4 regions of the Streptomyces sp. NPDC058464 genome follow, and region 1 is predicted to be linked to each of the others. Evidence: riboswitches for the same ligand, from Rfam matches in the RefSeq annotation. Region 1 holds a riboswitch; each other region holds the start of a gene.

Region 1 (7,032 bases):
CCCGCATGCCCTGCGGGTCGAGGCCGTTGGTCGGCTCGTCCAGGACCAGCAGCCTGCGGGGCTGGAGCAGCGCGGCGGCCAGGCCCAGGCGCTGTTTCATGCCGAGGGAGTAGGCCTTCGCCTTCTTCGCCGCGGCGGCCGCGAGGCCCACCCTCTCCAGCGCGGTCTCGACGCGGGCGCGCCGGGTGCGGGGGTCGGCGGCCGGGTCGGCGGCGTCGTACCGGAGCAGGTTGTCGCGGCCGGAGAGGAAGCCGTACAGCGCCGGGCCCTCGATGAGGGCGCCGACCTGGGGCAGTACGACACGGGAGGCGCGCGGCATCGGGTGGCCGAGGACGCGGGCCGTGCCCGAGGTGGGCGCGATCAGGCCCATCAGCATGCGGATGGTGGTGGTCTTGCCGGAGCCGTTCGGGCCGAGGAAGCCGAAGACGCTGCCCGCGGGGACGGTCAGGTCGAGACCGTCCACGGCGAGCTGCCCGCCGCGGTAGCGCTTGGTGAGGCCGCGGGTGTCGATGACACCCGCTCCCACCGGGGCGCGGCCTCCGGGGTTCCCGAGATCTCCCCGGTCCGCCCGGTCCGCCCGGACTCCCGAGGCCTCCGGGGCCTCCCGGTCGTCCGGCTCCTGTTCCGTGGCGGGCGGTCGGTCCATCGGCTCCCTCGATTCGTCGTGCGGCAAAGGCTACTCACCGCACCTGTGCCGACCCGGACTAGCCCGCGTTCGCCGCCTTCAACAGCGCCGCCTTGTCCACGGCGCCGACGTACACCTTGCCGTCGTCCGTGATCAGGGCGTTGATGAGCCGGGTGGAGAAGACGGTGCCCTTGCCGAACTTGCCGGAGACGGGGTCGCCGAGCGAGCCGAGGAAGCCGCTCAGGTCGCCGCCGCCGGAGGCGGAGCCGGTGGGCAGTCCGCCCTTGCTGCCGGTGTCGAGGACGGCTATGGAGTTCCAGCCCTTGCCGAGGACGTCGAAGCCGGACTTGTCGAGGTCCTTGGCGGAGCCGCCGCCGGGTACCTCGGAGGCCTTGCCGCCCTTGTCCCACCCGTCGGTCCCGCTGTCCTTGCCTGCCTTGTCGCCCTCGGTGACCTTGGCGCCCTTGGGCGGGGTGAAGTCGAAGGTGGAGGCGGCCGGCTTCGCGAAGCTGACCTGGGTGTAGCCGGCGTCGACCACGGCCGCGCCGCCGCTCGACGGGGTGAGCGTGAACTTCAGCGGTGTACCGGTCTTGGCGTCCACCGCGATGCTGATCGCGCCGACCGTCGTACCGGACTGCTTGGGCTTGATGACCAGGCGGTAGGCGTCGCGGCCGGCCACCTGGGCGGTGCCGTCGACCGTCACCGACGTGGTGTCGTCGACCGACTTGAGGACCTCGTCGGCGAAGTCCTTGGGCGTGGCCGGGGTTTCGTGCTGCTCGGCCTTGCCGGAGTCGGCGGCGGTGGAGTGGTAGACCTCGTTGGACTTGCTGTCGTAGCCCCACACGTCCGTGCCGTTGTGGATGAGGCTGTACTCGGCGCCGCTCTCCAGCACCGACACCTTCTGCTTCTCGGGGCCGTCGGCGGCCACCCGCAGGGTGTGCGTGCCGGAGGCCAGCTCGGTGAGCTTGCTCGTCGGGTCGGCCGACGAGCCGTCGCCGCTGCCCTGCGTCGCGCCGGACAGCAGGCTGCTCTCCAGACCGCCGAGGTCGGGCAGGCCGAGGTCGGTGCTGATCTTGACGGTGCCGGACAGCTGCTGCACGTCCGACTTGGCGATCTTGTCTATGAGCTCCTGCGCGGTGATCTTCGGCAGGTCGGGGTCGCCGGAGTCGGCAAGTGCCGGGACCAGGCCGATCGTGGCCGCGGCCACGCCCACCACCGCGACCGGGACGACGTAGCGTGCGGCCTTGCGCCGCCGCTCGGCGCGCAACTCGGCGCGCAGCTCGTCCTCGGCCTGCGCGGCCCCCGTGCTGTCGTCGGATTCGTACGGTGCCATGTGTGCCCTACCTCCGTCGTCGGCGGCGGCCGTCCTCGCACGTGTCCCACCCTGAGCCGCCATTCTCACCCGAATCGGTGAGTGGTGGTGATTTCCGTGGTTTCCATCTCACCAAATCGGGGGCGGAGAAGCGTCAGACCACGGAGCCAACTCCGTGTACACCTGCGGTATGACACAGGGGTGGAGGCGCCTTCCCCGACCCGTAGGGGTCGTGCGGCGAAGGCGCCTCCTGTCACGGTCCGCGTCCGGTCACTTCACGGGCCGTGTCCGCTGCTGGGACCGTTGTACGTGTCCGCTCAGTGCTGCACGAACACGTAGTCCGCCGAGTAGGGGACACCGACGACGGCACCCGGGGTGCAGGAGCCGGCCGGGGCGACGCCGCCCACGGTGTTGAGGCGCAGGATCTCGCCGGTGTGGGCGAGCAGCCCGTGCTTCTTGCCGGACCGGGTGGTCTTGAGGTCCAGCTCCGGAATGTTGCCGGTGCCGTTCGCCGTCTTGGTCAGGACGGCTCCGGTGACCGCGCTGCCGTCGGGTGCGACCCACTGCGGGGTCCCGGAGTTCGGCGCGACGAAGGAGTGGCGGATGCCCCCGCCGAGCTTGGCGCTGACGTCCCGCTGGGCGAAGGCGTAGCCGCCGCCGTCGGCGGGCTTGCACTGGTAGATCTGCTTGCCGGTGACGACGGAGGCCTGGAAGCCGCCGGCCCGGAGGTCGGAGACGGTGGTGACGGCGTGCAGCTGGCCACGGAGGGCTCCGCCGGGGAACTCCGCGGTGTGCAGGTTGGCGTAGAAGGCTCCGGGGTCCGTGGTGAGCTGCTTGAGCAGGGCCTTGTCGGTGACCTTGACGCTGCCGGTGACACTGTGGGCCTTGGCCTTCTTCAGCAGCTTCCCGAAGTCGATCTTGACGCCGCCGTTGGTGCCCTTGGCGCCCTGGTGGATGTGCAGGTCGGTGGGCTCGGCGGTGCCGCGCCAGGTCACGGCGACGGTCACCTTGTCCCCCTTGACCTGGATGAACTCCAGCGCGGCGCCGTCCTTGTCCCCGACGGCGGGCCCACCGGCGACGGGCACCTCGTTGGCACCGCGCAGACTGGCGGCGAGGACGACGGAGGCGGCGGAGCCGTGGCTGGTGGTGGAGCTTTGGCTGGTGGCGGAGCTTTGGCTGGTGGCGGCGGATGCCGGGACGGCGGCACCGCCGAGAGCGGTGACGGTGATGGCTGCGGCGACGAGGCTCTTGCGGCGCGTTGCGTCGATGACCATGATTCCGTTTTCTCCCCCTGTGTCAGCCGACGCCCCCTGCGTCGGCTTCTGGGGAGGAGTACGGAACCCGTCCTGGATTGGACTCAGTCCAATTGTGTGACCTGGGTCACGCAACGGATCATCCGGCTCGGTGCACCACCGCGTCGCACAGCTCCACCAGCGCGGCCTTCGGGTCGCACTCCGGCAGCGGAGCCAGCGCGGCCCGCGCCTCCTCCGCGTACCGGACCGCGTCCCGGCGGGCCAGCTCCAGCGCCGGATGCGCACGCAGCGCCGCCAGGGCCTCGGCATGCCGTGCGTCGTCCGTGAGGTCGGAGTCCAGCAGCTCGCACAGGGCGACGTCCTCGGCCAGCCCCGACCGGGCGGCCAGCTCCCGCAGCCGCAGCACCGGAAGCGTGGGCACGCCCTCGCGGAGGTCGGTCCCCGGGGTCTTCCCGGACTCGTGGGAGTCGGAGGCGATGTCCAGGACGTCGTCGGCGAGCTGGAAGGCGACTCCGAGCCGTTCGCCGTACTGGGTGAGGACGTCGACGACCGTCTCGTCGGCACCGGACAGCATCGCGCCGAAGCGGCAGGAGACGGCGACCAGCGAGCCGGTCTTGCCGCTGAGCACGTCGAGGTAGTGGTCGACCGGGTCACGGCCGTCCGACGGGCCGGCCGTCTCCAGGATCTGACCGGTCACCAGCCGTTCGAACGCGAGGGCCTGGACCCGGACCGCCTCGGGGCCGAGGTCGGCGAGGATCTGGGAGGCGCGGGCGAAGAGGAAGTCGCCGGTGAGGACGGCGAGCGAGTTGCCCCAGCGGGTGTTGGCGCTGTCGACACCGCGCCGTACGGCCGCCTCGTCCATGACGTCGTCGTGGTACAGCGTGGCCAGATGGGTGAGCTCGACGACGACGGCCGACGGCACCACACCGGGCGCGTACGGGTCGCCGAACTGCGCGGCGAGCATCACCAGCAGCGGGCGGAACCGCTTGCCTCCGGCCCGTACGAGGTGCTGCGCGGCCTCCGTGATGAACGGGACCTCGCTCTTGGTGGCTTCTAGCAAGCCTTCCTCGACAGCCGTCAATCCGGCCTGGACATCGGCTTCCAGAGCCTGGTCCCGCACGCTCAGCCCGAACGGCCCGACGACGGTCACGAGGGGTCTCCTGTCTGCTGGTGTCTACTGGCGATTACGCGGTTTGTCGATAGGTCGCTGCCCTCACTCAAGTCAGCGTATCCGGTCGGGTTTCGATCACCGATAGCGCCCACGGTTACACCCCGGGCGCTATCGGATCACGACCGTTATGTTTTTGATCAGCCGATATGACCTGACATCCACTGACTTAACAGGAAGTGCGGGCACTTGTCCCGAACCGGGATACATGCCGTGTCCCTCGCCGGCGGCAGACCTTCCACCCGAGCGCCGCCCGGAAACGGTCCCGGCTCCCCCGACCGACGTCACCTGCCCGGGCGCACCCCACCCGTAACCCGCCGGTTCCGCCGACCCCGCCGGGGACACCCGGCGCCCGAACGGCGGCACCTCCTGCACACCCGTGCACCCTTCCTTCGCGAGACCACGCACGGCGACCTCCGCATCCCTCGAGCCACATTCCTTCACGCGCGCACCCAACTTCCCACCCCGGGCGGGTCAGTGGCACGCACACGCACCCGGAGCCGCCGAGGTTGACGGAGAGCACGCCGGAGAAGTACCTGATCCGACAATTCGGACTACTCATCGAAATCTCCGCATTAGCCCCCACTCCACCACCCCCAGGCCGGGCAATCCGCGCGAATGGAAGCGTGGCGCCTTTCCGTCGAACCAGGAAAAAGGCGGATTTCAGGAATCCCTGATGCCCGATTTGCCGCTATTGCTCTTTCGTGAAGTAGGTCACGCGGACCCGGGTGGCGCAAGGCCCGCCACAACCCTCCTTTCCCTTCCCCTGCAGGCCAGTTGAGGGTTGGCAAACGCAAAGGATCAAGTACCCCATACGCCTCAGTAAAAGGTCAATCGGTGTGTTGTGCGCATCAGGTACTTGTTCCTGACATGTGCCCTCGCATACGTTCCCGCTCGCCGGGCGGACGCCGAATCCTGCCGCCGCCCGTCGTAACCCATCGACGAGTTCATTCGCACGGCAGGAGCGGGGAACCCAGGTAAGTCGCCGGACCGGGCGGCCGACGTCAGCGGACAGACGTCGTTCCGGAACGGCTAGGGGTGAAATCGCATCGCCTTCGGGCGGTGCGGCCGGGCACTCCCCGGGCCCGAACCCGACAGCTCACCTCGCAGGCGACGGAGAGGAAAACGCCATGTCTGCTGCCGCCCAGCACCGCACTCCCCGCCGTAACCGCATCATCCGCACGCTCGTCGTCGCCGGCACCGGCGCCGCCGTCCTCGCCCTCCCGCTCATCGGGGCGACCGCCGCCTCCGCCGCCGGGTCCTCCACCACGACGGCCTCGACCACCCTCGCCGGGTACCCGAACAACCTCGACGGCTGGATCCGCGAGTCGCTCGCGATCATGCGGGAGAAGCGCATCCCGGGCACCTACAACGGCATCTACCGCAACATAATGCGGGAGTCCTCCGGCAACCCGCGGGCCATCAACCTCTGGGACTCCAACGCGGCCAAGGGCATCCCGTCCAAGGGCCTGCTCCAGGTCATCGACCCGACATTCAAGACCTACCACGTGGACGGCACGTCGTTCGACATCTACGACCCGGTCGCGAACATCACCGCCGCCTGCAACTACGCCGCCGCGCGGTACGGCTCGATGGACAACGTCCACGGCGCGTACTGAGCCGACCGACGTACCGCGCGTCAGTCGAAGAGTCTTTCGAGGACGGCGGCGATGCCGTCGTCCTCGTTCGACGCGGTGATCTCGTCGGCCAGCGCCTTGAGTTCGGGGTGCGCGTTGGCCATCGCCACCCCGTGGGCCGCCCACTCGAACATCGGGATGTCGTTGGGCATGTCCCCGAAGGCGATGGCCTGTCCGGGGCTCAGCCCCAGATGGCCGGCGGCCAGCGCGAGCCCGGTCGCCTTGGTCACCCCGCAGGGCTGGAGTTCGACGGTCCCCGGCCCCGACATCGTGACCGTCGCCAGCGAACCGACCACCGAGCGGGCGGTCGCCGCCAGTTCGTCGTCGGACAGGGTGTGGTGGCGCAGCAGCACCTTGCTGATGGGCGCGCACCACAGGTCGTCACGGCGGGCGACGCGCAGCGCGGGCAGCGTGGGGTGGGGCATCAGATAGCCCGGCTCGATGAGCGTGAGCCCGTCCACGCCGTCCTGGTCGACCGCCGCGTACACCTGGCCGACCTCGGCCTCGATCTTGCCGAGCGCGGTCTCCGCCAGTTCCCGGTCCAGGGTGACCGACCACAGCAGCCGGTCCGCGCCGGCGTCGTACACCTGCGCGCCCTGCCCGCAGACCGCGAGTCCCGTGCAGCCGAGGTCGTCGAGGAGCGGGCGCACTCTCGGCGCGGGGCGGCCGGTCACCACGAGGTGCCGGGCACCCGCCCGGCCGGCCCGCGCGAGCGCGGCGAGCGACCGTTCCGAGAGGGTGTCGTCGTCGCGCAGCAGCGTGCCGTCCAGGTCGGTGGCGATCAGTGAGTACGGGGAGGGTGCGACCATGATCAGAGAATACGGACAGCACGCCCCTGGGACTCACTGCTCGTTTCGGCCTCAAGTGGCGCCCGCCGCCTCCGTGATGGGGCCGCCGTCGGAGGCGGGCGTTACGTTTTCGGTGAGCCGGTCGCACTGATCCGACGGGGTGCTGGTGGTGACGGACGGGCGGGTGGACGACGACGACCGCGGACCATATGTGGCGATCGGCGACAACACGGAGAGCCGGTACGAGGC
Region 2 (7,032 bases), on a different contig from region 1:
GACGTACTGCCGCATCGGATAGGCGAGCGCGACGATCATCGTGCAGAGCACGATCGCCAGCAGCGCCGCACGGCCGGTGAGCCGGGAGCGGCGGGCCTGGCGCCTGGTCTGGGAGCGGTACACCCGGGCCGCCGTCTGCTCGCCGAGCAGCTTGAGCCTGGTCGCGGTGGAGAACCGGTCCCGGTCCTTCACGGCCATGTCCCCGCCTCCCTGGGTCGACCCTGGTACGTGCGTACGTCCCCGGACACGGTACGGGACCGGGTACGGGGACGTACGTACGACTGGCTAAGCCTTACCCTCTACGGGCTCAGCGCGGCAGGCCTGCTCAGCCCTTGAAGCGCGGGAACGCGGAGCGGCCGGCGTACACCGCCGCGTCGTCGAGGATCTCCTCGATGCGCAGCAGCTGGTTGTACTTGGCGACGCGCTCGGAGCGGGCCGGGGCGCCGGTCTTGATCTGGCCGCAGTTGGTGGCGACGGCGAGGTCGGCGATGGTGACGTCCTCGGTCTCGCCGGAGCGGTGCGACATCATGCACTTGAAGCCGTTGCGCTGGGCGAGCTCGACGGCGTCCAGGGTCTCGGTCAGGGAACCGATCTGGTTCACCTTCACCAGCAGGGCGTTGGCGGTGCCCTCCTCGATGCCGCGGGCGAGGCGCTCCGGGTTGGTGACGAACAGGTCGTCGCCGACGAGCTGGACCTTGTCGCCGAGCCTGTCGGTGATGACCTTCCAGCCGGCCCAGTCGTCCTCGTACAGCGGGTCCTCGATGGAGACCAGCGGGTACGCGGCGACGAGCTCCTCGTAGTACTCGGTCATCTCGGCGGCCGAGCGGGACTTGCCCTCGAACTCGTACTTGCCGTCCTTGTAGAACTCGGACGCGGCGACGTCGAGCGCGAGCGCGATCTGCTCGCCCGGGACGTAGCCGGCCTGCTTGATCGCCTCGAGGATGAGGTCGAGGGCGGCGCGGTTGGACTCCAGGTTCGGCGCGAAGCCTCCCTCGTCGCCGAGGCCGGTCGACAGGCCCTTCGACTTCAGGACCTTCTTGAGGGTGTGGTAGACCTCGGCACCCCAGCGCAGCGCCTCGGAGAAGGACTCCGCGCCGATCGGGGCGATCATGAACTCCTGGATGTCGACGTTGGAGTCCGCGTGCGAGCCGCCGTTGAGGATGTTCATCATCGGGACGGGCAGCAGGTGCGCGTTCGGGCCACCGAGGTAGCGGAACAGCGGGAGGTCGGACGCCTCGGAGGCGGCGTGCGCGACGGCGAGGGAGACGCCGAGGATGGCGTTGGCGCCGAGCGAGCCCTTGTTGTCGGTGGCGTCCAGGTCGAACATGGCCTGGTCGATCAGGCGCTGCTCGGTGGCGTCGTAGCCGACCAGCTCCGGGCCGATCTGCTCGATGACGGCGAGGACGGCCTTCTCGACACCCTTGCCCAGGTAGCGGTTGGGGTCGCCGTCACGGAGCTCGATGGCCTCGAAGGCACCGGTGGAGGCGCCGGACGGGACGGCGGCACGACCCGTGCTGCCGTCGTCGAGGCCGACCTCGACCTCGACCGTGGGGTTGCCTCGGGAGTCCAGGATTTCCCGGGCTACGACGACGTCGATGGACGGCACGAGCATCTCCTTCTTGGGATGTGACGCTGGTTGTGCGGGGCGCACGCGGGCCTCGTCGGCCCTTGCTCAGCCTTGCGACTAGAGCCTAACCGTCCCAGGGCCGTCGGCCGGCACGACCGACCGGCCCGTGGACACACAGACGGTACTCATTGTTCACGTGCGGAACAAAGGGGGGCCCGATGAAGAACGGAAGAAGAGCGGGCCAAGAAGGGGGCCGAGAAGGGGAGGGGACGGCAAAGAGAAACCCCGCCCCGGTGCGTACGGGGGAAAACGCACCGGGGCGGGGGCCCGTGGGGACGGGGGTGGCCCTCACGTGGTCTCCACTATGGGGACCACGGTTGTGCGGGCGCTGTGGTTCAGCTGGGTGCCGCTTAATACTTGCGACGACCTCATACGTGCGGCGACCGCCCCGCGTCCTGCTACTTCAGGTGCAGCTGCTGACCCGGGTAGATGAAGTCGGCGTCGGCGACGATGTCCTTGTTCAGCTTGAACAGCGCCTGCCAGCCGCCCTTCACCTTGTGCTTCTCGGCGATCGAGCTGAGGGTGTCGCCCTTGACGACCTTGTACTCGCCGTCGCCCTTCTTGACCTTCTTGCCGGCCGGGGTGGTGACGGTCTTGGTCGCGGCCGGACGCTCGGCGGAGCGGGAGGCGGCCTGCGTGTCGGTCGTACGGCTGCTCGTGCCCGTGCCGCTCGACGAGGAGCCGGAGGTGCTGCCGCCGGCGTAGGCGGCGCTGGACAGGCCCGTGCCGCAGACCGGCCAGGCACCCTTGCCCTGCGCGGCGAGGACCTTCTCGGCGATGGTGATCTGCTGCGCCTTGGTGGCCTGGTTGGCCTGCGCGGCGTACTGCGTGCCGCCGTACGCGGCCCAGGTGGAGGCGGAGAACTGCAGACCGCCGTAGTAGCCGTTGCCGGTGTTGATGGCCCAGTTGCCGCCGGACTCGCACTGGGCGACGGTGTCCCACTCGGAGGCGGTGGCGGCGGAGGCGCTGCCGGCCGCCATCAGCGGGGCGGCGACGGCGACGCCGGTGACACCGGCGACAGCGATGGCGCGGACGGCCTTGGACGGACGACGGTGCTTGCCCTTGCCGGAAAACAGCATGGATCGATCCCCTCACCGACGCCTGCGAGGTGAGCTGTCGGGTTCGGGCCGGTTGAGTTGCCCGGCCGCACACCCGTGTGTCGGTGCGCGGCTTCACCCCGAGCCGGATCGGCGGCCTCAACCACCGGTCCCGGCACTTACCTTGGGTCCCCCGCTCCTGCCTACGGCGCATGACGCGTCGACTGTTCCCGGACGGCCGCTGGCAGGACTCGGCGTTGCGACGGCCGGGGCTCGTGGTGACGAGCGGCCTTGACCGTAAACAGGGCATCAGGTGAATTTCAAAGATGATCAGGGCTTCTGAGACTCATCCCACACTTTCACCAAACCGGACATTTAACTTCGAAGTGGGGCGGCTTACAGACGCCAACTCCCGCCGCTTTTCGTCCGTTTAGCTACCGAGTTTCAGGGTCTGACCGGCGCTGATGTCGTTCGGGTCGGCACCGATGGCCGCCTTGTTCGCGGCATAGAGCGCACGCCATCCGCCGTCGAGGTCAAGGGAGTCGGCGATGGAGGCGAGGGTGTCGCCGGCGCGGACGGTGTAGGTGTCACTGTCGCGCACGGCGTGCCGGCCGGAGGAGGTGGCACCCTGACCGTTTGTCACGCTTTCGTCCGCCGAGCCGCCGCGATGCTTGCCGCCAGCGCTGACGGCCCCCGTGTCGACCAGGCTCCAAGAGCCTTCAGCTTGCCCCGAATTGTCCGAGTCGTCACTCTCGGGGACGACGGGATTCTCGCTCGGCTTCGAGGCGTCAGAGTCGGAAGATTCCGACTTGTCCGTCTTGGTGGATTTACTGGGGGTGTCCTTCTTGGAGTCACCGCTCGCACTCGGGGAGGGAGTGGCGGAGTCGTCCCCGGAGTCCGCGGCACCCGAGGAGGAACCGGAATCAGAGGAGGACGACGAATTCGACAGCCCGGAGGACGAGTCCGACGAGTCGGAGGAACCAGACGAATCACCCGAGTCGCCAAGTCCCGTGTCGACGTTCACCGAGGCGTCGTCGGAAGAGAGTCCGGCGATCAGGGCACAGGTCCGCCAGGGCTTGGTGCCCTGGTCGGCGAGTATCTTCTCGGCGACCGCGATCTGCTGCGAACGGCTCGCCTGGTCGGGCGTACCGGCGTAGTCCAGGCCCCCGTACTCGCTCCAGTCGTCCAGGGAGATCTGGAGGCCGCCGTAGTAGCCGGTGCCGTCGTCGGCACTCCAGGAGCCGCCGCTCTCGCACTGGGCCACCTGGTCCCAGGTGGAGCCGTCGGCCGCGTTGGCGCTCGCCGCGCCGAGAAGCGGGATGGCGATGGCGGAGCCGGTCACGCCGGCCGCGACGAGGAGAGCCGGAGCCTGACGGGGGCGACGGTGACGACCGTTCCCGGAGAGCATGCGGAAACCTTTCGAGCGACAGCGGTGACCGGCGCGGCGGGTCCCGCAGGGCGCCGCGCTGATGGGTGAACGTATCGGCAGACGATCACTTGTCACAAGTTAATGCCGCGCAGATCACGTGAAGATCACAGACTTGAACGCTAGTCACCTTTTGCCCGTACGGACCGGTAAGGGGTTCGGCGAGGGCCCGGCGAAGGCTCATCGGCCGGTCGGCGTGAACTCCACGGGCAGCGTGCGCAGTCCGCGCATGATGAGCCCGCCGCGCCACCGCAACTCCCCTTCGTCGACCGCGAGTCGCAGGTCGGGGAAGCGGGTGAGGAGGGTGGCGAGGGCGGTCTGGCCCTCCAGGCGGGCCAGCGGGGCGCCGAGGCAGTAGTGGATGCCGTGGCCGTATCCGAGGTGCTGGTTGTCCCGGCGTGAGAGGTCGAGGATGTCCGGTCGGGCGAACCGCTCCGGGTCCCGGTCCGCCGCGGCCAGGACGACCAGGACCGGGTCGCCGGGCGCGATGTGCTGCCCGCCGATGTCGACCGGCTCGGTGGCGAACCGCCAGGTGGCCAGCTCCACCGGTCCGTCGTAGCGGAGCAGTTCCTCGACGCCGGTCTCCAGCAGCCCGCGCTCACCGGCGGCGAGGGAGTCCTGCAGCCGGGCGCGCTGCTCGGGGTGGGTGAGCAGCGCGTACGTGCCGTTCCCGATCAGGTTGACGGTGGTCTCGAACCCGGCGAACAAGAGGATGAACGCCATGGCCGCGGCCTCGTTCTCGGTGAGGTGCTCGCCGTGGTCCGAGGCCCGGATGAGCCCGGAGATGAGGTCCTCGCCGGGGGCCGGTTCGGCGGGCAGCTCCTGCCTCTTCCGGTGGATCAGCTCGGCCAGGTACCCCCGCATCTTCTTCACCGACCGCGCGACCCCGCCGCGCGGCCCGCCCCCGTGGCGGATCATCATGCCGGCCCAGTCCCGGAAGTCGTCCTGGTCCTCGCGCGGGACGCCGAGCAGGTCGCAGATGGCGTAGATGGGGAGCGGGAAGGCGAACTCGTGGATGAGGTCGGCGGACCCGGACGCCGCGAACCCGTCGATGAGCCGGTCGGTCAGCTCCTGCACCCGCGGCGCGAACTCGGCCACCCGGCGCGGTGTGAACGCCTTGCTCACCAGCCGCCGCAGCCGGGTGTGGTCGGGCGGATCGATGTTCAGCAGGTGCGTCATCAACTCGGCCTTGCGCTCCCCGGGGATGCCGGTCTTCCCCTTGGCGTGCGCGGGCTCGTCGTGATGCGCAGGGTTCTTGGAGAGCCTCGGGTCGGCCAGCGCCTGCTTGGCGTCCCCGTACCGCGTGACCAGCCAGGCCTCCACCCCACTGGGCAACCTGGTCCGCCGCACGGGTTCGTGCTCCCGCAGCCAGGCGTAGGCGGGGTAGGGGTCGGCGGCGAACTCCCAGGTGAACAGGTCGGGGGCGGGCGCGGTCACTTCTCCACTCCCTCCGTCGCCCGCACCGCGTCCCGGTAGGCCCGGGCCGCCGCCCGCAGTGCCGCCTCCGGGTCGACGCCCTCCGCCTCCGCGCGGGCCGCCAGCGCGAGCAGCTCGTACCCGATGCCCTGCTCCTGCGGGAGCGGCACCTCCAGTCCCGCCGTCCGCACCCGCGAGGCCAGCTTCGCCGCCAGCGCGAGACCCGGCTGCGCGAGGGGTATCCCGTCCGTCACCGACTCGCGTCGCTTCTCTATGGCCTTCGTGCGCAGCCAGTGCTCCTTGACCTCCTCCGGCGTCGCCGCGGTCTCGTCGCCGAAGACGTGCGGGTGGCGGTGGATGAGCTTGGCGACGATGCCGCCCGCCACGTCGTCGATCGAGAAGGGGGCGTCCGGGTCCTCCTCCGCGATCCGCGCGTGGAAGACGACCTGGAGGAGCACGTCGCCCAGTTCCTCCCGGAGTTCGTCGCGGTCGCCCTCCTCGATCGCCTCGACGAGTTCGTACGCCTCCTCGATGCCGTACTTCGCGAGGCCCTTGTGGGTCTGCCGGGACGACCAGGGGCACTCCGCGCGGATCCGGTCCATGACCTGGACGAGGTCGAGGAGGCGGGCGCCGGGCAGGTCGTAGGAGGCGGGGAGCAGCTCCAGCTCGGGCATCCGGACGCGGCCGGAGCCGGCCAGGCGGGCCAGGCCGTCCGTGAGGGCGGGCTCGCCCTCGCCCGCGGCCACGACCACCACCGTCCGGCCGCCGGCGCAGGCGTCGACCAGCTCCTGGGCGGTGGGGGCGGCCTCGTCCACGGCCGTCCCGGCCTCCCGCAGGTAGGGCAGCTGCGGATGCGCACCGTCCGCGCACAGCACCCGGTCCGCCGCGCGCAGCGCCTGCCAGGCGGGCCAGGACAGCAGGCCGGGGGCGACCCGGTGGCTGGTGGTCAGCAGGACGACGCGGCCGGCGTCGGACCGGGAGGTCGGGGTGGGTTCCGGGGTGGTGGATTCGGGCCTGGTGGTGTTCACGCTCCGAACGTAACGCACCACCGCCGCCGACCTCGCGGTTTGTCCACAGGGTGGGGGTGATCAAGTGATCGTATGACCGGTATCAAGGTGACTACCCCCGTGACCTCCCCTACGCCGACACCTGCGTCCCCGCAGACGTGACCTCCCGTACCCACGGCGTCTTGGCGTCCACCCGGCTGCTCTTCTGGACGTCCCAGGCGCCGTAGCGCGGGTTGAGGTCCACGTGGAGCTCCTTGGAGGCACTCGCCAGAGCCTTCCAGAAGGCAGGCTGCGAGGTGTCGGTGCCGAGCACCTGGGCGAGCTTCTTGGCCTCCACCTGGAAGCGGAGGTTGTCGTCGAGGCGCTGCGGGGCGATGCCGTACTTCTGCAGCCAGGCGGTCTGCAGCGCCGCGGAGCCGCCGGCCTGCTGTTCGAGGCCGGAGCGCATCTGCTCGACCTCCGCACGGGTGACGGTGACGCCCGCGGTCTGGGCGGCCTGGTGCAGCACCCGGTCGAGGA
Region 3 (7,032 bases), on a different contig from region 1:
CCTCATCGCGCGGGGCTACGCCTACAAGGAGATCGCCAAGCAGCTGTTCATCTCCGTCAAGACGGTCGAGTCCCATGTGTCGGCGGTCCTGCGGAAGCTGCAGCTGTCGAACCGGCACGAGCTGACCCGCTGGGCGACGGCGCGCCGCCTGGTCTGAGGGGGGTCCGCGAGGGTCCTGCCCCGGGGCCACGGAGACCGGCCGGGGGCTCACACCACCCGCGTGGCCCCCGCGAACGGCATCTCGTCGATCGGGGCGATCCGTACTGGCGCCGACGGGTTGGGGGCGTGGATCATCTGGCCGTTGCCGATGTAGATGCCGACGTGGCTGATGCCCGAGTAGAAGAACACCAGGTCGCCCGGCTGGAGTTCGGAGCGGGAGACGCGGCGGCCCGCGTCGATCTGGGCGTAGGTGGTGCGGGGGATGGAGACGCCGGCGGAGCGGTAGGCGGCCTGGGCGAGGCCCGAGCAGTCGAAGGCGTCGGGGCCGGTCGCGCCCCAGACATAGGGGCTGCCGAGCTTCGAGTAGGCGTACGCGACGGCGGCCGCGGCGCGGGAGTCGGTGGCGGCGACGCTGCCGGCGGCCAGCGGGGCGCGGGCGTCCGGCGCCGAGCGTGAGGCACGTCCGGTGCCGTCGCCCGCCATGACCGCCGCCCGCTGCCCCGGCGACAGCTGTGACAGCAGCCGCCGGGCCTCGCCGAGTTTGCCGTTGACGGCGGTCTTGTGCCGCTTCAGCTCGGCCTGCCGGGACCGCAGCGAGGTCAGCTCCACGTGCGCCGCGCCGCGCAGCTGCTCGATCTCCCGCAGCTGCCGGCGCACCCGCGCCACCGCCCCGGCCTGCCGGTCACCGACCCGTTCGGCGAACGCCGCGTCGTCCAGGTACCGGTCGGGGTCGCTGGACAGCGCCAGCTGCCAGGCCGGGTCGATGCCACCGTCGCGGTACTGCGCGGCCGCTGTCGAACCGAGCGCGTCCCGGGCGGAGTTGAGCTTCTCCTGCGCGCGGGCGGTCTCGTCCTGCAGCGACTTCAGCCGCCGCTCGGCCGTATCGGCCTTGTCCTTGGCTCCGTCGTACTTCTGGGTGGCCGCCTCGGCCTCCTGGTACAGCTGGTCCACCTTGGCCTTCACCTGCGCCGGTGTCAGTTGCGGCTCGGCGTTTCCGGTCCCTTCGAAAGCCGTCGCGGTGGCCGCGCCCGCCAGGGCGAGGGTGACGGCCGTGCGGGCCGTGTTGCCGCTGAGCGAGCGCTGTCGGGGCTTGCGGTGCGCTGCCACCTGGACTGTCCCGTCCTTTCGTACGACTGCCGTCCTGTCCGTGTGAACGCCTGGGGAGCGCCTGTACGGCCGCGGGGGTGTGCGGATTGCGCGTCCGGCGGCGGCCCGCACAGGGGGAGTGGACCGCCGCCGGACCTTCTCGGCGGTGGTGTCCGACTGCCGCCCCTGGCCTGGGCGGCGGTGGGGAGTCGGTCACCTGGGGGAGGACGCTAGGCCCGCGTGTGTCGGCTCGGTAACGCGATGCGCGGAATTGGCGTGACCGGATCGTTGCCCGACGGTATGTGACCGGGATTCCGGTCCGGAGCCGTCGGCTTCTCGGGGCGGGATGACCGAAGCGGCGGTTCCGGGGCTGGCGGGGGACACGGAGTGCTATGGGGTGCATATATGCGGCGCGGCGGGCGCGGAGGGAGGGGCCGGTGCCCGGTGCCCCGTAGGGCCCTGATTAGGCTCCGGGACCATGGACGTACTCATCCATCTCTTCGTCGGCCTGCACATCATCGGCATCGCCGCGCTCCTCGGCGGCTTCCTCACCCAGATGAAGGCGATGGGCCAGGGCACGGCCCGGTTCGTCCCCGGGATGCTGCACGGCGCGTTCACCATGCTCGCGACCGGCGTGATCCTGGTCGGCCTCAACGAGGCCGACGACCACCACGTCAACACCGTCAAGATCGGCGTGAAGCTCGCGCTGCTGATCGTGATCCTCGGCCTCGTCTACGTGAAACGGGACGACGAGAAGGTGGAGAAGGGCGCCTTCGGGCTGGTGGGCCTGCTCACGGTGGCGAACATCTTCATCGCCGTCCTGTGGACGTGATCCCCGTGATCCCCGTGGCCCGCGTGATCCCCATGGTCCTCAGCCGGTCTTCCTGAGGCCGGCACGGGCCGTCGCCGCCGCGCCGGCCGCCACCGCCGCGCCGGCCGCCACCGCCAGCCAGGCCGCCACCGTGACCCACACCAGGACCCGCCCCGGCCACTTCAGCCACGGCTCGCCGACGGCGGCCGCCACTGAGAGCGTCGCCGTCGCCGTCATCCCCATCGGGAACACCGTCGCCCAGCGGCGCACGTCGTAACGCGGCCGGGGCCATGCCACCTCCGCGGCCAGCAGGACGACGTACCAGGCCACGTCGAGGACCAGCAGCGCCACCGTCACCACACGCAGGACACCGCGGTCGTCGTCGTTCCACAGGTACAGCCGCGCGCTGTCGGCGGCCAGCAGCCTCGCCCCGGCCAGCGCCGAGATCGCGAGCCCACCGCACGCCACCCACTGGTCACCGGGCCCCTCGGCGATCTGCCGCCACTCGAACCGCGGTACGGCGAGCCCGTACATCGCCAGCCCCAGCCAGAAGAGGACCAGCGAGAGGTGGGCGAGCCACGCCGTCGTCACGGCCGCCGCCAGCGTCGCTCCCAGTACGGCCAGGCCCTGCGTGGCCACACAGGCCAGGAACACCGCGCCGGGCATCCTCGGCTTCCAGTGCCGCACGACGAGGACCAGCAGCGGCGGCCACAGCACCGCCGACAGCGCCAGCAGGGCCTCGGCGAGGGGCTGCCACCCGAGCGCCGAGAACTCCGTCCCCAGCACCGTCGTCGCCGCCACGGCGGTGAGCGCGCCAGGCGTCCGCGCCTCCGCCGCCCAGTGCCGGCGATCGAGCGCCAGCCGTACGACGAAGTCCGCGGCCAGCGCCACCCACATCGCGCAGGCCAGCCCGAGCGCCACCCGGGACACGGTCTCCGCCCCCGCCAGGTGCAGCCCCACCGACATGATGCCGGTGGCCATCACAGCGGCCCCGGCCGCGGGCGGACGCCACGCCCACCAGGCGGGGAGGGGGGAAATACCGGACATGCCGCTGATGCTAGGGACGGCCGACCACGGCACGAACGGGCCACGCGCGCGTGCGGCCCGAAAACCCCGCGGCGGCGGGAAGCGGCGCTGGGAAGAGACGCCAGCAGGGGGGCACCGGCAGGGGGGGCGCCGGGAAGGGGGGCGCGAGCGGATGCGTGGAAGCGGCCGGGGGCGCGCGAGGCGGATGCGCGAGGCGGTGCTCGGATCGCGTCGAGGTGCGATCAGGTGCGCGGGAGTGCCGGGGGGCGCCCGAGGTGTGGTGGGCGCCCCATCGGGTCAGGCCGGGCGTACCACGCTGTGGATGATCGACTCGCCGCCGTAGTAGATCGACTCCTCCCGGACGTAAGCGCCGGGCTTGGGGGCGTGGATCATCATGCCGTCGCCGATGTAGATGCCGACATGGCTGACGTCGTCGTAGAAGAAGACCAGGTCGCCGGGTCGGGCGTCGGCGAGGGAGACGGTGGTGCCGGCGTTCACCTGGTCGTAGGTGGTGCGCGGCAGGGAGACGCCCGCGGCCTTCCAGGCGGCCTGGGAGAGCCCGGAGCAGTCGTAGGAGCCGGGACCGGTGGCGCCCCACACGTACGGCTTGCCGATCTGTGCGCGGGCGAAGGCGATCGCCTTGGCGGCCTTCGTGGCGTAGGTGGAGGAGCCGGAGCCGGAGGACGAGCCGCTCGACGTAGAGGACGACGAGGACGTCGAGGACGACGACGTCTCCTGGTCGGCGGCCGCGGCCTGCTGCTTCGCCAGCTCCGCCGCCTTGCGGGCCGCCGCTTCCTCCTGCTGCTTCTCGAGCGCCGCCAGCCGGGCCTTCTCCGCGGCCGTCAGCTGCGACAGCAGCTCCCGCGCGGAGGCCAGCTTCGTCTGGACGGTGGTCTTGGCGGTCTTGAGGTCGTCCTGCGTCTCGGTGAGCGTCTCGAGGCTCTTGGCGGCCTCCTGGCGCTTCTTCATGGTCGCGGACTGCTGGGTGACGTAGTCGTCGACCGCGTCCTTCTGACGCGAGGTCAGGCGGCTCATCAGCTGGTCCTGCTCGAAGTAGTCCTGGGGGCTGTCCGCGAGCAGGAAGGTCGCCGTGTCGGAAACGCTTGTTCCGGTCCGGTACTGGGCCGCGGCGAACGAACCCAGCTCCTCACGCGCCTTGTTCAGCCGGTCCGTGCGCTCGGCGACGTCGTCGAGCAGGGTGTCGACCTGCTTGCGTTGCTTGCCGGTGCGTTCCTTGGCCGCGTTGTACTTCTCGGTCGCCGACTCCGCCTGCCGGTAGAGGGCGTCGACCTTCTTCTCGACCTCCTCCACGCTCGGCTTGCCGTCCTCGGGGGGTGCGGCCTCGGCCGTCTGGGAGAGCAGGGCCACGGAGGTGAGGGCTGCGGTGGCCAGCGCGGGGGTGCGTATGCCCGCCGCGCGTATTCCTGACGGCCGGGACTTGCGGTGCGACGCCAACGGAGGCGACTCCTTCCATGTTCCGCCTACCGAGTTAGCTGTCGGGTTCGGGCGGGTGGTTCGGAAGGGTTGCCCTACGGTCCGCTCCCCGGAGGGGAGTCGGGACCGATTCACCCCGGGATCGGTGTGGGTCCCCGGCTCCGGATGCGCGGCGGCGCCCCGGACTCGGCGGAGGCCGTGCGGCCCGGCGATGTTCGCCGGTGGAGGTCGTACGGCCTGCCTGGCACGCTAACCAACTCGTGTGGCCTCTGTGAAGGTTGATGTGCGATATGCCCGATACATTTTCGTGACCTTGTTGTTGAGGCTGGTTCAGACGAGGCCGTCTGGGATGGTATGGGTGACTTGTCCGGGAGGGGGGCGGTGGTTCGCCGTCGGTACCCGCGACTCCGTGGTGTGCGTCGGCCTGCCGTGACGGAGCGGATCTGTTCGGTCACCCGGGTGAGTTTTCGGGGCGGCGGCCGGTTGTCGGTGGGGCGCCCTAGACTCGGAGAGCGATGAGCAGCCTCTTTGACGACAGCTTCCTGGCGAGCCTCCAGGCCCCCCGCGGCCATGACGAGGAACCTCCGCCGCCGCCCGAGGACGAGCACGCTCCGGAGTCGATTCCGGACGATCTGTTCGGCGGGAAGTTCGACGTGCCCCCGGACCGGGACGCCTACTACCGCGACGGCGCCGCCCGCCCGGCCCTGGACCCGGCCGCGCTCCTGGACGGGCTGAACGAGAACCAGCGGGCGGCCGTCGTGCACGCCGGCTCGCCGCTGCTCATCGTGGCCGGCGCCGGTTCCGGCAAGACCCGGGTACTCACCCACCGCATCGCCCACCTGCTCGGCGCGCGCCAGGTGCACCCGGGCCAGATCCTCGCGATCACCTTCACCAACAAGGCCGCGGGCGAGATGAAGGAGCGGGTCGAGCACCTCGTCGGCCCGCGCGCCAACGCGATGTGGGTGATGACCTTCCACAGCGCCTGTGTCCGGATCCTCCGGAGGGAGAGCAAGAAGCTCGGCTTCACCTCCTCCTTCTCGATCTACGACGCGGCCGACTCCAAGCGCCTGATGGCCCTGGTCTGCCGCGACCTGGACCTGGACCCCAAGCGCTACCCGCCCAAGTCCTTCAGCGCCAAGATCAGCAACCTGAAGAACGAGCTGATCGACGAGGAGGACTTCGCCGCCCAGGCCACCGACGGCTTCGAGAAGACCCTCGCCCAGGCCTACGCCATGTACCAGTCGCGGCTGCGCGAGGCGAACGCCCTCGACTTCGACGACCTGATCATGACGACGGTCAACCTGCTGCGCGCCTTCCCGGACGTCGCCGAGCACTACCGCCGCCGCTTCCGGCACGTCCTGGTCGACGAGTACCAGGACACCAACCACGCCCAGTACGCCCTCGTGCGCGAGCTCGTCGGCACCGGCACCGGCACGCGAGCCGATGACGCCGACACCCCGCCCGGCGAGCACGACCTGCCCCCCGCCGAACTCTGCGTCGTCGGTGACGCCGACCAGTCGATCTACGCCTTCCGGGGCGCGACGATCCGCAACATCCTCCAGTTCGAGGAGGACTACCCGAACGCGACGACGATCCTCCTGGAACAGAACTACCGCTCCACGCAGACGATCCTGAGCGCCGCCAACGCGGTCATCGAGCGCAACGAGTCCCGCCGTCCGAAGAACCTGTGGACCAACGCGGGCGCGGGCGCGCAGATCACCGGCTACGTCGCCGACACCGAGCACGACGAGGCCCAGTTCGTCGCGGAGGAGATAGACCGTCTGACCGACGCGGGCGAGGCGAAGGCCGGCGATGTCGCCGTCTTCTACCGCACCAACGCCCAGTCCCGTGTCTTCGAGGAGATCTTCATCCGCGTCGGCCTGCCCTACAAGGTCGTCGGCGGCGTCCGCTTCTACGAGCGCAAGGAGGTCCGGGACGTCCTGGCCTACCTGCGGGTGCTGGCCAACCCGGAGGACTCCGTCCCGCTCCGGCGCATCCTCAACGTCCCCAAGCGCGGTATCGGCGACCGCGCGGAGGCGATGATCGACGCCCTCGCCCAGCGCGAGAAGATCAGCTTCCCGCAGGCACTCAAGCGCGTCGACGAGGCGTACGGCATGGCCGCCCGGTCGACGAACGCGGTCAAGCGGTTCAACACGCTGATGGAGGACCTCCGTACGGTCGTGGAGTCCGGCGCCGGACCCGCCACCGTCCTGGAGGCGATCTACGAACGCACCGGATACCTGGCCGAGTTGCAGAACTCGACGGACCCGCAGGACGAGACCCGCATCGAGAACCTCCAGGAACTCGCCTCCGTGGCCCTGGAGTTCGAGCAGGATTCCGGCGAGGGCGAGCAGCCGGCCGGGCTCGCCGACTTCCTGGAGCGGGTGGCCCTGGTCGCCGACTCCGACCAGATCCCCGACGAGGACGAGAACGGCGACGGCGTCATCACCCTGATGACCCTGCACACCGCCAAGGGCCTCGAGTTTCCGGTGGTGTTCCTGACCGGCATGGAGGAC
Region 4 (7,032 bases), on a different contig from region 1:
CGGCGCCCCCGCGCCCTGCACCACGACCAGCGGCTTCGCCGTCCCCGTCCGCCGGGCGAGGCGCGTGAACTTGCGCGGGTTGCCGATGGACTCCAAGTACATGAGGACGACGTCGGTCTCGGGGTCGTCGTACCAGTACTGGAGGACGTCGTTGCCGGAGACGTCCGCGCGGTTGCCGGAGGAGACGAAGGTGGAGACGCCCGTGGTCCCGGTGACGCCGCCGCCGCGCCGGTGCAGCCGGGACAGCAGGGCGATGCCGATGGCGCCGGACTGGGCGAACAGGCCGATGCGGCCGGGGCGGGGCATCTCGGGGGCGAGGGAGGCGTTCAGCCGGACGTCGTCCGCGGTGTTGATGATCCCGAAGGCGTTGGGGCCGATGATGCGCATGCCGTACGTGCGCGCCCGGCGGACGAGGGCACGCTGGCGCTCACGGCCGTCGGGGCCGCTCTCCGCGTACCCGGCGGCGAGGACGACGAGCCCCTGGACGCCGTGCTCACCGCACTCGGTGACGACCTCGGGCACGTGCTCGGCGGGTACGGCGACCACCGCGAGGTCGACAGGGCCGTCGATGTCCCGCACCGAGCGGTGCGCGGGCACCCCGTCGATCTCCTTGAGGTCGTCCGGGAAGGCCTGGTTCACGGCGTGCAGGCGGCCGGTGAACCCGGCGTCCCGGAGGTTGCCCAGGACGCTGCGGCCGACCCCGCCGGGCGCGCGGCCGACGCCGATCACGGCCACGGAGCCGGGTGCGAGCAGCCGTCGTACCGAGCGGGCCTCCGCGCGCTGCTCGCGGGCGCGCTGCACGGCGAGGGAGCGGTCCGTGGGTTCCAGGTCGAACTCCAGGCGGACGACGCCGTCCTCGAAGCTGCGCTGCTGGGTGTAGCCGGCGTCCGTGAACACCTTGATCATCTTGGAGTTGGCGGGCAGCACCTCGGCCGCGAAGCGGCGGATCCCGCGCTCGCGCGCGACGGCCGCGATGTGCTCGAGGAGGGCGGAGGCGACGCCGCGCCCCTGGTGGGCGTCCTGGACGAGGAAGGCGACCTCGGCCTCGTCGGCGGGTGCCGAGGCGGGCGTCCCGTCGGGGCCAATGCGGTCATAGCGTACGGTTGCGATGAACTCGCCGCCGATGGTGGCCGCGAGTCCCACCCTGTCCACAAAGTCGTGGTGCGTGAAGCGGTGGACGTCCTTGGCGGAGAGCCTGGGGTAGGGCGCGAAGAAGCGGTAGTACTTCGACTCGTCCGACACCTGCTCGTAGAAGCTGACCAGGCGGTCGGCGTCATCAACGGTGATGGGCCGGATGCGCGCGGTACCCCCGTCGCGCAGCACCACGTCAGCCTCCCAGTGGGACGGGTACTCGTGCCGGTCCTGCGGGTCCGCCGGGGTCTGCATGGGCCCCAGAGTACGGCTCGCGTCCGACAACGGCGCGAGGCAGTCTGTGGAGGACGAAAGTCGGGCCGAGGCCGCGGTCCGACGACACACCCGGAGGGGCTCACGTCCCCTCCGGGCATGCTTCACGATGTGGGAAACTGGTCTAGACAACCCTGAACACCGAAGGGCAGCATCACATGGCTGAGCGCCGCGTCAACGTCGGCTGGGCCGAGGGCCTCCACGCCCGCCCCGCTTCCATCTTCGTCCGAGCCGCCACGGCCGCAGGCGTCCCGGTCACGATCGCCAAGGCCGGGGGCAACCCCGTCAACGCGGCCTCCATGCTGGCTGTCCTGGGGCTGGGCGCCCAGGGTGGCGAGGAGATCGTCCTCGCCTCCGAGGCCGAGGGCGCGGACGCCGCCCTCGACCGCCTGGCCAAGCTGGTCGCCGAGGGTCTCGAGGAGCTCCCCGAGACCGTCTGAGCGCCCGGCGCCCGCACGTCCGGGGCCGCGCCACTCCCCCAGGGGGCGGCGCGGCCCCGCCGTTTCCCCCTGAGCCCTGGAGCCCGTACCGCGCCACCCGTCATGTGCCGCAATTCCATGACAGGCGCACATGACTTCACAACAGGGCCGCACACGGCTTTACGACGGCCCCGTCCCGGAGTTTGCCAGGCCCCCGGTGCCCGGCTTTACCGCGGGCACACGAAAGAAGCGCGACGGTGAATTCCCGGCGCGCGTGAATTAGGGCAGCGAAAACAGACCCCGCCGAATAACATCTCTTTGTATACGGTGCGCGTGTTAATGCCGCAGGCCCGACATGTTTACGGGGTGTTGCGAGGTCCTCACACCGTTCGCCCGTTCGGTGGCGCCGGAGAACCGCAGCCGGTGGGAGACCGTCGAGCGCTCGGTGTGCAGCGCCGTGATCGCCCGGGCGCGCTCGGCGTCGCCGCGCGCCACCGCGTCCACGATGGCGCCGTGCTCCGTCCAGGACTCCACCGGGTTCGCGGGCGTCTCCACGCTGTACATCCAGGCGATCTTGTGCCGCAGCTGGGTGAGCGTCGATGTCAGGGCGTGGCTGCCGGAGGCCTGCGCAAGGGTCTCGTGGAACCAGCCGCCCAGGGAGCGCAGGTCCTCGCTGTTCCCCCGCCTGGCCCGCTCCTGCCCCAGCCGCACCAGTCCGCGCAGCACCTTGAGGTGGGCCTCGGTGCGGCGCTGAGCGGCCCGGGAGGCGCCGAGCGGCTCCAGGAGCATGCGCATCTCCAGCAGGTCGGCGGCCTCCTGCTCGGTCGGTTCGGCGACGCACGCGCCCGCGTGCCGGCGCGTCACGACGAAGCCCTCGGCCTCCAGGGTGCGCAGGGCCTCACGGACGGGGACGCGCGAGACCCCGTAGCGGCGGGCCAGGAGTTCCTCGGTGAGCCGGCTGCCACGCTCGTAGACACCCGCGACGATGTCGTCCCGGATCGCCGTGCATACCGAGTGCGCCGGAATACGCATGACCGACCTCCGCCTTAATCCCCGTGAAACGCCTCCGAGTGGCGCCCGTTCCGTGACTCTATTGCAATGAGCCGGAATTTCCGACGGCGGGCCGGAATCCAGGGATATATTTTGGACATCGGGTGCACGAAAACGACGAAAGCCCCGGCACGGGGGCCGGGGCTCCGGAAGATCTCGCGGGTTGTCGTCGCCGGACAGGTGCGGGTGCGTCGTGGCTGGTCGCGCTCACGCGGCGGTAGCCGCACATCGGATACAGCCCCGCGCCCCTTTAAGGGGCGCCAAGCACAGCGCCCCTTCAGGGGCGCGGGGAACTGCGCGAGCACCCCCCACGCACCCGCGCCCGGCGCACGCACCGCAACCCCCGCGTCGGTCTCGGCGCCGGACCCGCGTCCAGCTCCCTCAGACGTTCACGCCGTGCTTGCGGAGGTAGGCGACCGGGTCGACGTCGGAGCCGTAGTCCGGGGTGGTGCGGGCCTCGAAGTGGAGGTGGGGGCCGGTGGTGTTGCCGGTCGAACCGGAGAGGCCGATCTGCTGGCCGGGGGTGACCTTCTGGCCCACCGAGACGCCGATGGAGGAGAGGTGGCCGTACTGGGTGTACATGCCGTCGGCCATCTTGATGACGATCTCGTTGCCGTACGCCCCGCCCCAGCCGGTGGAGACGACCGTGCCGGTGCCGACGGCGTGGACGACCGTGCCGCTGGCGGCGTGGAAGTCGATGCCCGTGTGGGAGCCGGAGGACCACAGGGAGCCGCCGGTCTTGTAGCCGGTGGAGACGTAGGAGTCGCTGATCGGCACGACGAAGGTGTTGAGGCGCTTGCGCTCGGCCGCGCGGGCCGCCCGCACCTTGGCCTCGTGCTCCTTCTTGGCCTCGGCGGCGGCCTCCTTGCGGGCGGCCTCCTCGGCGGCCTTGCGGTCGGCGGCGGCCTGCTGGGCGGCGGCCTGGGCGTCGATCTGCTCGACGACCGAGTCGCTGAGCGTGATGACCGGGGTGAGGCCGGTCTGCTCGACGGAGTTCTCGGCGGCGAGCGCCGGGGCGGCGGAGACGGTGCCGATGACACCGGTGGTGGTGAGGGCCGCGATACCGGCGGCCTGCGCGGTGGTGCGCTTCACCCGGCCGGGACGACGGTGCTTCCCGGAGGCGCACATGAACGCCATGTAGAGGCTGGTCCTTTCCTTCCCTCTCGCCTACCGGGTTAGCTGACGGGTTCGGAGCAGGAAGGTCTCCTACGGGCCCCCTCGCGACACGCGCGGGCGCCCGATTCACCCCAGGGACTGCGTGGGTCCCCGGCTCCCCTGGCTCGCGCCATGCGGGGACTCGGCGATGACTGTCCGGTGCCGCGGATGCGGCGCACTGCCTGACGGACAGCCCGGAAGAACCTACGAGGCCGCTCTCCCCCCGCCCAAACGGAACGCGGTTTTTGTAGCGCATCCCACAGGGCAGACAGGCAACCTCCACCTCAATTCGGACATGCGAGAGCCCTGATGACCCGACGGTCACCAGGGCTCCTCACCCGCGGGCGCCCTACTCCGCGGCGACGACCGTGACTTCGCCGATGCCGAGGGCCTCGACGGGCTCCTTGATCTGCGCCGCGTCCCCGACGAGGACGGTCACCAGGCGGTCCACCGGGAAGGCGTTCACGACCGCCGCGGTGGCCTCCACGGTGCCGGTGGCGGCCAGTTGCCGGTACAGCGTGGCCTGGAAGTCGTCGGGCAGGTACTGCTCGACCTGGTCGGCCAGGGTGCCCGCGACGGCCGCCGCCGTCTCGTACTTGAGCGGCGCCACCCCGACGAGGTTCTGCACGGCCACGTCGCGCTCGGCGTCCGTGAGGCCGCCGGCGGCGAGCGTGCGCAGCACCGTCCACAGGTCCGACAGGGCCGGACCGGTGTTCGGGGTGTCCACGGAGCCGCTGATGGCGAGCATCGAGACACCGGTGCCGTCCGGGGCGGACCGCAGGACCTGCCCGAAGGAGCGGACGCCGTAGGTGTAGCCCTTCTCCTCGCGCAGGACGCGGTCCAGGCGGGAGGTGAGGGTGCCGCCCAGGCAGTAGGTGCCGAGCACCTGGGCGGGCCAGACACGGTCGTGCCGGTCCGAGCCGACCCGGCCGATGAGCAACTGGGTCTGCACGGCGCCCGGGCGGTCCACGATGACGACCCGGCCGGTGTCGTCGGCGGTCACGGACGGGACCGGGCGGGGCTGCCCGGTGGCGGCGCGCCAGGCGCCCAGGGTCTCGCCGAGCAGCTCGTCCAGGTCGATGCCGGTCAGGTCGCCGACGACGACCGCGGTGGCCGTGGCCGGGCGCACGTGCCGGTCGTAGAAGGCGCGGACGGCGGCCGCGTCGATCTTCTCGACGGTGTCCTCGGTGCCCTGGCGCGGGCGGGAGATCCGCGCGGTGGCCGGGAAGAGCTCCTTGTAGAGCTGCTTGGCGGCCCGGCGGCTGGGGTTGGCCAGCTCGTGCGGGATCTCGTCGAGGCGGTTGCGGACCAGCCGCTCGACCTCGCTGTCGGCGAAGGCCGGCGCCCTGAGCGCGTCGGACAGCAGCCCGAGGCCCTTGGCGAGCCGGGAGGCCGGGACCTCCAGGCTGATCCGGACGCCGGGGTGGTCGGCGTGCGCGTCGAGGGTGGCGCCGGCCCGCTCGAGCTCGGCGGCGTACTCCTCGGCGGAGTGCTTGTCGGTGCCCTCGGAGAAGGCGCGCGCCATGATGGTGGCGACGCCGTCCAGGCCGGCCGGTTCGGCGTCCAGGGGCGCGTCCAGGAGCACCTCGACGGCGACGACCTGCTGGCCCGGGCGGTGGCAGCGCAGCACGGTCAGGCCGTTGTCCAGGGTGCCGCGCTCGGGAGCCGGGAAGGCCCAGGGCTTGGCCTCGCCCGGCTGTGGCTGGGGGTGGAAGTCCATGGTGGCGAGCTCGGTCACTTGGCCGTCTCCTCGTTCTCGTTGCCGGCCTCTACGGTGGCTTCCTGCTCCGGGTCCTCGCCGCGCCCCGCCTCCTGGGTGTGCTCGGCGGACTCCGCGGACAGCGGCTCGTAGACGAGCACCGCACGGTTGTCGGGACGCAGCCGGGCCTTGGCCACCTCCTGGACCTCCTCGGCGGTGACCGTCAGGACGCGCTGGACGGCGGTCAGGGCGAGCTGCGGATCGCCGAACAGGACGGCGAAGCGGCACAGTTCGTCCGCGCGGCCCGCGACGGTGCCCAGCCGGTCCAGCCACTCGCGTTCCAACTGGGCCTGGGCGCGCTCCATTTCCTCGGGAGTCGGGCCCTCCTCGGCGAACCGGGCGAGCTCCTCGTCGATGGCGGTCTCGATCACCGGTACCTCGACGTCACCGGAGGTCTTCACGTCGAGCCAGCCCAGGGAGGGCGCCCCGGCCAGCCGCAGCAGGCCGAAGCCGGCGGCGACGGCCGTACGGTCGCGCCGTACCAGGCGGTTGTAGAGGCGGGAGGACTCGCCGCCGCCGAGGACGGTGAGCGCCAGGTCGGCCGCGTCGGACACGCGCGTGCCGTCCTCCGGGAGCCGGTAGGCGGCCATCAGCGCCCGCGCCGGAACCTCCTCCACGACGACCTCGCGCAGCTGTCCGCCCATGATGTCGGGCAGCGAGCCGTCGCGGGGAGTCGGCTTGCCGTCGTGCGCCGGGATGGAACCGAAGTACTTCTCGACCCAGGCGAGGGTCTGCTCCGGGTCGATGTCGCCGACGACCGACAGGACCGCGTTGTTGGGCGCGTAGTAGGTGCGGAAGAACGCCCGCGCGTCCTCCAGGGTGGCCGCGTCCAGGTCCGCCATCGAGCCGATCGGCGTGTGGTGGTAGGGGTGCCCCTCCGGGTAGGCGAGCGCGGTCAGCTTCTCGAACGCCGTGCCGTAGGGCACGTTGTCGTAGCGCTGGCGGCGCTCGTTCTTGACGACGTCCCGCTGGTTCTCCATCGACTCGTCGTCCAGGGCGGCGAGCAGGGAGCCCATCCGGTCGGCCTCCAGCCAGAGGGCGAGCTCCAGCTGGTGGGCGGGCATGGTCTCGAAGTAGTTGGTGCGCTCGAAGCTGGTGGTGCCGTTGAGCGAGCCGCCGGCGCCCTGGACGAGCTCGAAGTGGCCGTTGCCCTTCACCTGGGCGGAGCCCTGGAACATCAGGTGCTCGAAAAGGTGAGCCAGACCGGTACGGCCCTTGACTTCGTGCCGGGAACCGACGTCGTAC

The links. Region 1 has a riboswitch for cyclic di-AMP ahead of ACFWPQ_RS13520 (transglycosylase SLT domain-containing protein). Riboswitches for the same ligand answer to the same signal wherever they lie in the genome.
Region 2: linked by a shared signal. The riboswitch ahead of ACFWPQ_RS29245 (transglycosylase family protein) and the one ahead of ACFWPQ_RS13520 (transglycosylase SLT domain-containing protein) in region 1 are both predicted to bind cyclic di-AMP.
Region 3: linked by a shared signal. The riboswitch ahead of ACFWPQ_RS03405 (NlpC/P60 family protein) and the one ahead of ACFWPQ_RS13520 (transglycosylase SLT domain-containing protein) in region 1 are both predicted to bind cyclic di-AMP.
Region 4: linked by a shared signal. The riboswitch ahead of ACFWPQ_RS17910 (M23 family metallopeptidase) and the one ahead of ACFWPQ_RS13520 (transglycosylase SLT domain-containing protein) in region 1 are both predicted to bind cyclic di-AMP.

Annotation. Positions count from the first base shown of each region.
Region 1 is NZ_JBHXMA010000008.1:106,419-113,450, forward strand. Features, by position in the region: gene ACFWPQ_RS13500 (ABC transporter ATP-binding protein) at 1-646, opposite strand, end outside; gene ACFWPQ_RS13505 (outer membrane lipoprotein carrier protein LolA) at 705-1,958, opposite strand; gene ACFWPQ_RS13510 (CHRD domain-containing protein) at 2,255-3,211, opposite strand; gene ACFWPQ_RS13515 (polyprenyl synthetase family protein) at 3,330-4,340, opposite strand; cyclic di-AMP (ydaO/yuaA leader) riboswitch at 5,288-5,484, shown strand; gene ACFWPQ_RS13520 (transglycosylase SLT domain-containing protein) at 5,489-5,977, shown strand; gene ACFWPQ_RS13525 (HAD family hydrolase) at 5,998-6,804, opposite strand; gene ACFWPQ_RS13530 (hypothetical protein) at 6,953-7,032, shown strand, end outside.
Region 2 is NZ_JBHXMA010000024.1:80,720-87,751, reverse strand. Features, by position in the region: gene ACFWPQ_RS29255 (septum formation initiator family protein) at 1-198, opposite strand, end outside; gene eno (phosphopyruvate hydratase) at 326-1,612, opposite strand; gene ACFWPQ_RS29245 (transglycosylase family protein) at 2,026-2,706, opposite strand; cyclic di-AMP (ydaO/yuaA leader) riboswitch at 2,711-2,885, opposite strand; gene ACFWPQ_RS29240 (transglycosylase family protein) at 3,095-4,072, opposite strand; gene ACFWPQ_RS29235 (cytochrome P450) at 4,271-5,527, opposite strand; gene ACFWPQ_RS29230 (nucleoside triphosphate pyrophosphohydrolase) at 5,524-6,534, opposite strand; gene ACFWPQ_RS29225 (SurA N-terminal domain-containing protein) at 6,644-7,032, opposite strand, start outside.
Region 3 is NZ_JBHXMA010000002.1:94,398-101,429, forward strand. Features, by position in the region: gene ACFWPQ_RS03385 (LuxR C-terminal-related transcriptional regulator) at 1-157, shown strand, start outside; gene ACFWPQ_RS03390 (NlpC/P60 family protein) at 208-1,266, opposite strand; gene ACFWPQ_RS03395 (hypothetical protein) at 1,724-2,077, shown strand; gene ACFWPQ_RS03400 (tellurite resistance/C4-dicarboxylate transporter family protein) at 2,117-3,103, opposite strand; gene ACFWPQ_RS03405 (NlpC/P60 family protein) at 3,380-4,537, opposite strand; cyclic di-AMP (ydaO/yuaA leader) riboswitch at 4,546-4,718, opposite strand; gene pcrA (DNA helicase PcrA) at 5,032-7,032, shown strand, end outside.
Region 4 is NZ_JBHXMA010000012.1:34,227-41,258, forward strand. Features, by position in the region: gene ACFWPQ_RS17895 (GNAT family N-acetyltransferase) at 1-1,386, opposite strand, end outside; gene ACFWPQ_RS17900 (HPr family phosphocarrier protein) at 1,563-1,844, shown strand; gene ACFWPQ_RS17905 (GntR family transcriptional regulator) at 2,160-2,855, opposite strand; gene ACFWPQ_RS17910 (M23 family metallopeptidase) at 3,255-4,010, opposite strand; cyclic di-AMP (ydaO/yuaA leader) riboswitch at 4,023-4,186, opposite strand; gene ACFWPQ_RS17915 (M16 family metallopeptidase) at 4,378-5,766, opposite strand; gene ACFWPQ_RS17920 (M16 family metallopeptidase) at 5,763-7,032, opposite strand, start outside.